DNA from 3 places in the Micromonospora sp. NPDC047521 genome. Region 2 is predicted to be linked to each of the others. Evidence: riboswitches for the same ligand, from Rfam matches in the RefSeq annotation. Region 2 holds a riboswitch; each other region holds the start of a gene.
The links. A riboswitch is a leader RNA that binds a small molecule or an ion and turns the genes downstream of it on or off. The one in region 2 is predicted to bind cyclic di-AMP.

Region 1: linked by a shared signal. The riboswitch ahead of ACZ6N8_RS08675 (coiled-coil domain-containing protein) and the one ahead of ACZ6N8_RS06305 (C40 family peptidase) in region 2 are both predicted to bind cyclic di-AMP.
Region 3: linked by a shared signal. The riboswitch ahead of ACZ6N8_RS28930 (transglycosylase family protein) and the one ahead of ACZ6N8_RS06305 (C40 family peptidase) in region 2 are both predicted to bind cyclic di-AMP.

What each region holds. Positions count from the first base shown of each region.
Region 1 covers NZ_JBVJGN010000003.1:222,839-226,100, forward strand. The annotation lists gene ACZ6N8_RS08670 (hypothetical protein) at 1-587, opposite strand, end outside; gene ACZ6N8_RS08675 (coiled-coil domain-containing protein) at 708-1,772, opposite strand; cyclic di-AMP (ydaO/yuaA leader) riboswitch at 1,778-1,909, opposite strand; gene ACZ6N8_RS08680 (cation diffusion facilitator family transporter) at 2,052-2,969, opposite strand; gene ACZ6N8_RS08685 (HelD family protein) at 3,079-3,262, opposite strand, start outside.
Region 2 covers NZ_JBVJGN010000002.1:503,372-506,633, forward strand. The annotation lists gene ACZ6N8_RS06300 (pyridoxamine 5'-phosphate oxidase family protein) at 1-485, opposite strand, end outside; gene ACZ6N8_RS06305 (C40 family peptidase) at 655-1,695, opposite strand; cyclic di-AMP (ydaO/yuaA leader) riboswitch at 1,709-1,845, opposite strand; gene ACZ6N8_RS06310 (N-acetylmuramoyl-L-alanine amidase) at 2,081-3,262, shown strand, end outside.
Region 3 covers NZ_JBVJGN010000020.1:37,567-40,828, reverse strand. The annotation lists gene htpG (molecular chaperone HtpG) at 1-266, shown strand, start outside; gene ACZ6N8_RS28935 (ThuA domain-containing protein) at 352-1,005, shown strand; cyclic di-AMP (ydaO/yuaA leader) riboswitch at 1,160-1,330, shown strand; gene ACZ6N8_RS28930 (transglycosylase family protein) at 1,329-2,003, shown strand; gene ACZ6N8_RS28925 (hypothetical protein) at 2,078-2,437, opposite strand; gene dinB (DNA polymerase IV) at 2,544-3,262, opposite strand, start outside.

The DNA of each region.
Region 1 (3,262 bases), on a different contig from region 2:
GCCGGTGCGGCCGGTCTGGCCGGTCTGGCAGGGGTGGCGGGGGTGGCAGGGCGTGCGCGGTCGGCGCGATCACGACCGGTGCGACCGGCGCGGGCGGTTTGGGCTGAGCTGGTGGGGCGGGCTGCGCGGGTGGGGCGGCGCCCCCAGGGCTTGTAGGTGGAGAGCACCGTCGCGATGATCATCAGGCTGGTCGAGACGGCGGGGGCGATCACCAGGTCGGCGCGGTCCCGGGCGGGCAGTGCGGCCCCCAGGGCTCCGGCGTGGCGCAGGTTCGGGGTGAGCAGGAACAGGACCAGCCCGACCATCACCGTGGTGAGCACGAGTTTGACGAGCACCCAGCGGTAGCGCAGCAGTCCCCAGGGGGTGAGGAGTGCGCTGGCCACGCCGATCAGCCAGACCAGCACGCTCAGCGGCGCGAACAGCACGGTGCCGAGCAGCGCGGTGACCGGGTAGACCGTGGCCGGGTCGGCGCCGCGCTGGACCGCCACGCCGAGAGTGAGCAGCACCAGGTCGGTGCCGAGCCAGCCGAGGGAGGTGACCAGGTGCAGGGTGAGCAGTGCCTTGCGGGCCGTGGGCGGAAGTCGCATGGGAACGATGCTGCCGCCGGGCCGCCGCCGGGTCGTCCGACAGTCGGCGACATCAGGGGTACGCCCGCTGACGTACCGGTGGCCGGCCCCCCGGTTCGGGGCGCCGGCCACGGGTGGGGGTCAGTACACCGACAGGTGCACGTGGTTGGTGTGGTCGCTGGACGGGTCGCCACCCGCCCCGCTGTACGACTTCCACCCGCTGCTGGGCAGCCAGATCTGCCGGTACCAGATCACGTACAGCACGGCGAGCCGGTCGGCGTTGCGGATGAAGTAGGCGGCCAGGTTGTTGCCGTACGTCTTGTCGCCGCCGGTGGCGTCACCGCCGAAGCCGTTCTTCTGCGCGGCGAAGTCGCAGGCCCGACCCTTCGGGTGTTCACCTGAGCCGCCGGAGCGGTGGCAGGAGACGTACCTGGTGAAGCCGGCGGCCTTTGCCTGGTTGAGCGCGTGCAGGGTCCGCGGGGTGATGCAGCCGCTGGCCGGGGTGGGGTCGTTGACGCTGCACGACTCCGAGGGCCAGGAGCCGTCGGAGTTACGCGGCGCGGCCGTGGCGTTCGCGCTGGACGTCCCCCGGTTGGAGCCGCTGTCGGAGGTGGTCTGCGGCTTGGGTGTGGTGGCCACGGTCAGGGCCCGTTCGGCCTGTTCCTTGCGCTTGGCCATCACGGCGACCTGCTTGCGCTGCTCGCGGATCTCGCCGTCCAGGGCGACCCGGGTGCGGGTGGCCTCGTCCTTGGTGGCGATCAGGTCGCGTAGCACCCGGTCCTCGTTGGCGGCGACCGCGTCCAGCGCGGCGGCCCGGTCCATGAAGCCTTCCGGGGTGTTGCTGTTGAGCAGCGCCGACATCGCGCCGAGGCGGCCGGTGCGGTAGGCGACGCCGGCGATCTCGCCGACCTTGCCGCTGCGGGCCTCCAGTTCGGCCTCGGTGGTCTTGAGCTGGGTGGTGAGCTGCTGCTGCCGCTGCACGGAGGTGTCCAGGGCGCGCTTGGCGTCCAGGTAGCCCTTGCTGGCGGCTTCCAGTTGGGCGCGGAGCGCGGGGGTGCCGCCCTCTTCGTCGCTGTCGGGTGCCGCGGCGGCCCGCTGGGTGGTCGGGGGAGCGGCCGCCGCCCCGGCCGGGAGTGCGACGCCGAGGGCGAGCATCGCGACGATCAGGGCCGCCAGGCGGGCGGCGGGTGGTCGTGCTGGTGCCACTACGCATGTCCTTCCGTCAGCCGCCGACCGGGTTAGCTGACGGGTTCGGGACGGAAGATCCCTACCGCTGACGCGGATGCACCCCAGGAACATGGTTCCCCGGTTCGCCCGCTCGGGCGATTAGGCGGCGGCCGCCACCGGCGCCGGGAGGGCGCCGCCTGGTGGAGGCCGGGACCGAGCCTACCGGGGCAGGTGGGGCGCTTGCAGCCGATGTGACGGACGGTGCGTGCGTCATGACCAAAAACTCGGGCAAATGCGAGCGTACTTCTCGAAAGGCGGTCACCATTCGACCGAGCCGCAGGCGCCGGGCGCGGCACCGGGCTCGATCTGGAGCGTCGCGTGTTCGATCCGGAAGTCGTCGTGCAGGGCGGTACGCGCCGCGCTGAGCACCGTGCCGACCTCCGCGCCGGGCGCCATGGTCAGGTGCGCGGAGGCCACCTCCATGCCCGAGGTGAGCGTCCAGACGTGCAGGTCGTGGACCTCGACCACGCCGGGCACTGCGGCGAGCCGGTCGTGTACGGCGGTGACCTGGAGGTGTTCCGGGGCGGCCTGCACGAGGATGCGGACGGCGGCCCGGCCGAGTCGCCACGTGCGCGGCAGGATGAACACGCCGATGGCGACCGCGACCAGCGGGTCGGCCCACCACCAGTCGGTGACCGTGATGAGCAGCGCCGCGCCGATCACGCCGACTGAGCCGAGGAGGTCGCCGAGGACCTCCAGGTACGCCCCCTGGAGGTTGATGCTCTCCCGCGCGCCGGCACGCAGCAGCGCGAAGGCGACCACGTTCGCGAGCAGGCCGAGTACGGCGACCGCGAGCATCGGGCCGGCCAGTACCTCGTGCGGGTCGCCGAACCGGCGGATCGCCTCGATCACCACGTAGACCGCCACGCCGGAGAGCAGGACGGCGTTGGCGAGTGCGGCGAGCACCTCTAGGCGGTAGAGGCCGAAGGTGCGCTGCGGGTCGCCTGTCGACCGGCGGGTGGCGGTGATCGCCGCGAGTGCCATGCCGATTCCGAGCACGTCGGTGAACATGTGCCCGGCGTCGGAGAGCAGAGCCAGCGAGCCGGTGCGGAAGGCCGCCACCGCCTCGACCACCATCAGGGCGGCGAGCAGCCCGAACGCTGCCCAGAGCCGTCCCCGGTGCTGGTGTGCGGCATTGGCGACCGACGCGTGGTGGTGGTCATGACCTGCGCCCACGAAACCCACCCTCCGCCGCCAGTCGGGACCCGGTCAAATGTATGCGCACATCGCTATGTGTGCAACTATACGGGCGGCACCCGCCCCGACGGTGCTCGTCGGGGCCCGATCAGCCGGTCGGGTCAACGGTGGTGAGCCGCTGCGTGGCCCGGGAGAGCGCCACGTAGAGCGTCCGTACCCCGGCACCCGGATCCGCCCGGATCTCGCTCGGGGCGACCAGCACCACCCCGTCGTACTCCATGCCCTTCGCCTCCAGGCTGGTCACGACCTGCAGGCGCGGTGCGCCGAGCGTG
Region 2 (3,262 bases):
GCCACCGGCGGAGCGTGCGGATCGAGCCAGACCTGCACGGCCGGCCGGCCCGGCGCGTAACCCGGAATGCCCGCGACGGGCTGCTCGCGGCGGGTCAACATCGCCACGTCGACGGTGAACTCGAACAGCCGCCAGTCGGCGTGCGGCTCGGCCCGGGCACCCTGGGCCAACCGGGCCAGCTGGGCGGGGTCGGTCACCGGTCGGGCGTGACCCGCCACGTACGCCTCGTCGTCGCTCTCCTCAGGCGGGAACGAGTGCAGCGCGTAACGGCCGTCCCGTTCGAGGTCACGGCGCTTCGGGGAGTCGATGACGAAGCAGAACAAGCCCTCGTCGGTGATGACCGGGGAAACCGGATGGACCCGGGGCCCGCCGTCGGCGCGGACCGTGGCCAGGTAGCCGAAGCCCGGCCCGTACTGCTGGAGGAGAACGCGGATCCCGTCGGCGAGTCGGGGCTCGTCGGCGGCGAATTCGGACCAGGAAGCCATGTGGGCATTCTATCGAACAAATGTACGACCAGCGACCTCGACGCGCTGGTCACCGGCACCGAATCCCAGCCGGGCCTGGCAGCACTGGCGCACCTGGCCGACCCGCTGAGGCAAGAACGACGAGGGCCCGCCGCGAACGGATCGCGACGGGCCCTTCGGTCACCTCTGATCAGCCGGGGCGGCCGTAGCTGTGGATCGGGCCGTCGTCGACCTTCTTCATCTTGACCGGCTGACCGGCCTGGGAGGCGTGCACCACCCAGCCGTTGCCGACGTACATGCCGACGTGGTGGATGTCGCTGTAGTAGAACACCAGGTCACCGGGGCGCAGGTCGGCCCGGCTGACGTTCTTCGTGACCCGGCTCTGCGCGGCGGCGTTGTGCGGCAGGCTCACGCCGGCCTTCGCCCACGCGGCGAGCATCAGCCCGGAGCAGTCGTACGAGTTCGGGCCCTCGGCCCCCCACACGTAGGGCTTGCCGATCTGCGCGCAGGCGAACTTCACCGCCGTGCCGGCAGCACCGCCGGGGTAGCTCGCCGGGCAGGGCGCGGGGCGCAGCGGGCCGCCGCCCCCGTTGCCGTACACCTTGAGGCGCAGCTTCTGTAGGCGGTCGATCTCCTCGTTGATCTGCTTCTTCTTCGCCGCCAGCTGGGCCTCGGTGCGGGTCAGCTGGGACACCATCTCGTCGAGCGGAGCCTTCTTCGCGGCCAACTCGTCGCGCAGGTCGGCCACCTCGCGGACGTCCTGCTGCTGGTTGTGCGCGAAACGGTCGAGCATTTCGAGCTGCCCGACGACCTCGCTCGGCGACCGGCTGCCCAGCACGGCGTTGACGGTGGAGACGTTCTCGCCCTTGTACGCGCGCACGGCCAGGGCGCTGACCTTGTCCATCGCGGCGTCGACCTGACGCTCCAGCGGGGCGATCTGGGCGGCCAACGCGTCGGCCTGCCTGCGCTTGGCGGCGAGGTCGATCCGGGTGGCGTTGTGCCGTTCGATGATCGGTTCGAGTTTGTTCCAGTCGGCGTCGATCTGGCGTTCGATCTCGGCGACCGACGGGTCGGCGTGGGCCGCGGTGGCGCTGCCGGTCAGGACGACGGCGACGCCGGCCAGTGCGGCGAGAGCGGTGGTGAAGCGGGACCAGCGTGGGCGCGGCACGATCGACGTCGGGCCGGCTGGCGCCGACCGCTCGGACGACGGCCGCGGGGCATGGAGTGCCACCGGGGTTCCGTTCTCCTTCTTCCTGACCGCCTACCGGGTTAGCTGACGGGTTCGGGCGGGAAGTTGGCGCCCTACCGCAGTGGCTGCGGATTCACCCCGGGGGGACGTGGGTCCCCGGTTCGCTCGGAAGCGACTCGGCGGTGTCGGTCCGTTACCGCCCGGGCTGGGCGGACCTGCTGTCGGGCCGACAAATGACCAGAGTAGAGACGCCCGTTACCGATCCGCAACCCGTGCGGCCGTGACACTCCGTACCGATTGGAGAGAGTCACGGGGCGTACGCGAAGATTTCTTTCCGAAGACTTCGACAGATGGAAAGGTATTGACGCAGGCTCCCGGGCGGCGCGAAGGTGACCTCACCTTCATCCGCGCAAATCTGGGGGGTTCGATGCACCGTCCAACCCTGTCCGCCGGCCGGCTCGCCCTGCTCGCCGCCGCCGTGGTCGCCGCCTCGACCGCGATACCGCCACCCGCCGGCGCCGCAGCGGCGCCCGCCCCCGACCGCCAGCAGCAGTACGCCGCCGCGGCGACCGAGTACGGCGTGCCGACCACCGTGCTGCTCGGTGTCTCCTACCTGGAGTCCCGCTGGGACAGCAACGGCGGCACACCGAGCACCAGCGGCGGCTACGGCCCGATGCACCTGACCGACGCCCGCCACGTCGCCGCCCTGCCCGGACGCGGCCACCACGACACCGGCACCGAGGACCCGCGCGGCGACGACTCCCGGCCCGCGCTGGCACCCGCGACCCCACCCGCCGAGGACCCCGCGCCACCCCCGGCCGCGTTGCAGACCGTGGACGCCGCCGCCGCGCTGACCGGCGCCGCACCCGAGTCGCTGCGTACCGACCCGAACGCCAACATCCGTGGCGGGGCGGCGCTGCTCGCGTCGTACCAGCGGGAGTTGGGTGCCCCGGTCGGAGCCGGCACCGACCCGGCCACCTGGTACGGCGCGGTGGCCCGCTACGCCGGCGCGGACAGCGCCGACGCCGCGGCGGCCTTCGCCGACGAGGTCTTCACCACGATCAGCGCCGGCGAGTCCCGGGTGACCGACGACGGCCAGCGGATCACGCTGCCGGCCAGCGCGGTACGACCGGAGCGCTCCTGGCTGGACCGGCTGGGTCTGCGTCGCCTCGCCCGCCCGGACGGGCTGGAGTGCCCCCGCACCATCTCCTGCGAGTGGATCCCGGCGCCCTACCAGGCGTTCGGCGACGGCGACTACGGCAACCACGACCTCTCCGACCGGCCCGCCCGGCAGAAGATCGAGTACATCGTCATCCACGACACCGAGGCGAGCTGGGCGACCACGCTGAAGCTCGTCCAGGACCCGACGTACGTGAGCTGGCACTACTCGCTGCGATCGGTGGACGGGCACATCGCCCAGCACGTGAAGACCAAGGACGTCGGCTGGCACGCCGGCAACTGGTACGTCAACGCCAAGTCGATCGGGCTGGAGCACGAGGGCTTCGCCGCCCAGGGCACCTGGTACACCGAGGCGATGTACCGGACCTCGGCGAAGCTCGTCCGGCACCTCGCGCTGCGGCTCGGCATCCCGCTGGACCGCCAGCACATC
Region 3 (3,262 bases), on a different contig from region 2:
CGCACGATCTCACCCCGACGCTGGAGAAGATGTACCGGGCGATGGGGCACGAGATTCCGTCCACCAAGCGGATCCTGGAGATCAACCCGGGTCATCCGCTGGTCGCCGGGCTGCGCAAGGCCCACGAGCAGGGCGACTCCTCCGAAACCCTGACCGAGACGGCCGAGCTGCTGTACGGCCTGGCGGTGCTCGCCGAGGGCGGCGAACTGGCCGACCCGGCCCGCTTCACCCGGACGCTCGCCGACCGGCTGGCCCGCACCCTGTAGTCGCTCCGACCGGCGGGGCACCCGGCAGGGGCCCCGCCGGTACGCGACCCTGACCTCTGCCCGAACGTCGATTCCGGGAGGGCCCGTGCCTGTCGGCACAGTGATCTTCAGCGGCCAGGGGCCGCACGGCGACCCCTGGCACCCGTTGGCGCAGACCAGCGCCATCCTCGCGGACATGATCGGTGGTGCCGCCGTCGTGACGTCCGTCGACCGGCTCGCTACCGCGCTCGACGGTGCCCGACTGCTGGTGGTGAACGCGAGCGCCGACCGGTCCTCCCCGGTCCCCGACGACGCGCTCTTCGGGCTCGTTCTCGACGGCTTCCTGGCCGGCGGCGGCAACCTGCTCGCCGTCCACAGCGCGACCCTCGCGTTCCCCCGGGTGCCGAGCTGGCGTGCCACGATCGGCGCCGCCTGGGAGCACGGCCGTTCGTTCCATCCGCCGATCGGTTCCAGTCTCATCCGGCGGACCGCCGTCGCGCATCCGATCACCGAAGGGCTCGGCGACATCGAGGTCTTCGACGAGCGCTACACCGACCTGGAACGGGTCGATGGCGTCCACATCGAGCCGCTCTACGGGCACCGGGAGGGCGGCGTCTTCCACCCGCTCGTCTGGGCCCGCACGGCAGGGGACAGCCGGATCGTCTACAGCGCCCTCGGCCACGACGGCCGGTCGTACGAGTCGCCAGGCCACGTCGAGCTGCTGCGTCGAATCGTCGCCTGGCTCCGCCCAGAGCGCTGATCGCAAACGGTCCATCGTGGTCACTGCACAGTGCCGCGAGGCCCGCAACCGGTGGGCGCAACGCGGAGCGCTGCCCGGTGAAGAACTTCACAGCGAGTGGGCGTTCGTCACCGACCGTGCCTAACGTCGGTCGGGTTCGCCACTGCGGACACCACGGCCGGCAACGCCAAATCCTGCCCCCGGTCGTCGGAACCCAGTCCACCGGGCAGGAGCGGGGGACCCAGGTTTTCCGGTGCACGTCACCTCGGGGTGAAGCCGCCACCGCGCGGCCGGGCTCCTCGGCCCGAACCCGACAGCTCACCTCGCCGGCGTGGAGGAAATTCATGACTTCTGCTCACACGCCCCGTCATCGACGGGTCACCACCCGCCGCCTCGCCGTCGGCACCCTTGCCGTCGGCGCGGTCACCGGTGCTGTCGCCCTCTTCGGCCCGGCCGCCCCGGCGCAGGCCGGCGTCAACTGGGACGCGATCGCCAAGTGCGAGTCCGGCGGCAACTGGAAGACCAACACCGGTAACGGTTACTACGGCGGGTTGCAGTTCTCGCAGAGCACCTGGGCCGGTTACGGCGGCAAGAAGTACGCCGCACGCGCCGACCTGGCCAGCCGCGGCGAGCAGATCGCCGTCGCCGAGAACGTGCTCGACGGGCAGGGCATCGGCGCTTGGCCGACCTGCGGCAAGAAGGGCGGCTCGTCGGGCGGCTCCGCCACCAAGTCAACGAAGTCCACCAAGTCAACGAAGTCGACCAAGTCAACGAAGTCGACGGAGTCGAGCTCGAAGCCCGGGCCGTCGCGCGGCGAGAAGCCGGCGACGCGCGACAACGAGCGCACCGCGCCCGCGGCGGGCGGCGAGACGTACACCGTCAAGCCGGGCGACACCCTGTCGGAGATCGCCGACCGCCAGCGCTCGACCGGCGGCTGGCAGGCGCTGTACGAGCGCAACCGGCAGCTGATCGGCGCCGACCCGGGTCTGATCTTCCCGGGTCAGCGGCTCAGCCTCTGACGCACGACGCATGACGCACGAACGCTCGGCCGGGTCACCGGCCGAGCGTTCGCGCGTGACGACGCGGGTCGCGGTCAGGCCGCGGTGGCGGACGCCCTCTGCTCCCGCTGCTGTGCGGGCAGCGGCCCGGCGTTGCGGCCCCAGCGCGGCGCGGTCCCGCCGGGCCAGCCGGGGCGGCTCTCGTCCCGTACGTCGTCGACTGTCATCTCGACCGACGTGGACTCGCCGCGGGCCAGCCGCAGCGAGTGCTCGGCGCCGGTGCGGGCCTCGCACGGCCACCCCTGGCCGGCGCACTGGAGATTGCGGCAGTGCCCCTCGTCGTCCGGCTCGTGGGCGCTCAGCACGTCGACCGCGAGCTGCCAGAGCAGTGGGTCGGTCACGTCGTGCGGACGCTCGACGCGACGGCTCGGTCGGTTGCTGGTGTCGTCGGACATCGTAGGGCCCCCCTCGTCAGGCTGTTCCCCTCAAGGGTCACCCGTGGGCGGTCGGCTAAACCGCCGACCTGCTGTGATGTGTCACCGATCGCAGGAAACGCGGCCATCAGTCGGGCAATAGCGGCATCTCGACGCCGGGATCGCGGCCGAGCAGCACCGCCCGGGTGAGGGCCGCCGATCCGAACCGGTCGCGGACCGCGTCGACCGCCGCGTCGAGGTCGGTGCCGGGGTCGGGTTGGAAGGGCAGCTCCGGCTGGACCGGGTTGTCGTCGAGGTTGCCCACCGAGACGCCGATCAGGGTCACGCCCCGCCTGTCGATCTCGGGCTGGGTCGCCCGCAGCAGCGCCCGTGCGGCGGCGAGCACCTGTGTGGTGTCCGCGGTCGCCTTGCCCACCGTGTGCGAGCGGGTGGCCCGCGTGTAGTCGCCGAAGCGCAGCCGCAGCACCACCGTGCGTCCGGCCCGTCCGGCGGCCCGCATCCGCCTGGTGACCCGGTCGACCAGGCCGGCGAGGATCGCGTCCAGCTCGGCCGCCGCGTGCGGGGCGCGGCTCAGCGCGTGCTGCGCCCCCATCGACCCACGCCTGCGGCCCACCTGCACCGGCCGGGGGTCACGGTTGTGGGCCAGAGCGTGCAGGTGCCGGCCCGCGCCCGCGCCGAGCAGCGAGACCAGCGCCGCCTCACCGAGCCGGGCCACGTCGCCGACCGTACGGATCCGGCGTTCGCGCAGCCTCGCGGCGGTGATCGGACCGACACCCCAGAGCCGCTCGACCGGCAGCGGATGCAGGAACGCCAGTTCGCCGTCGGGTGCGACCACCAGCAGCCCGT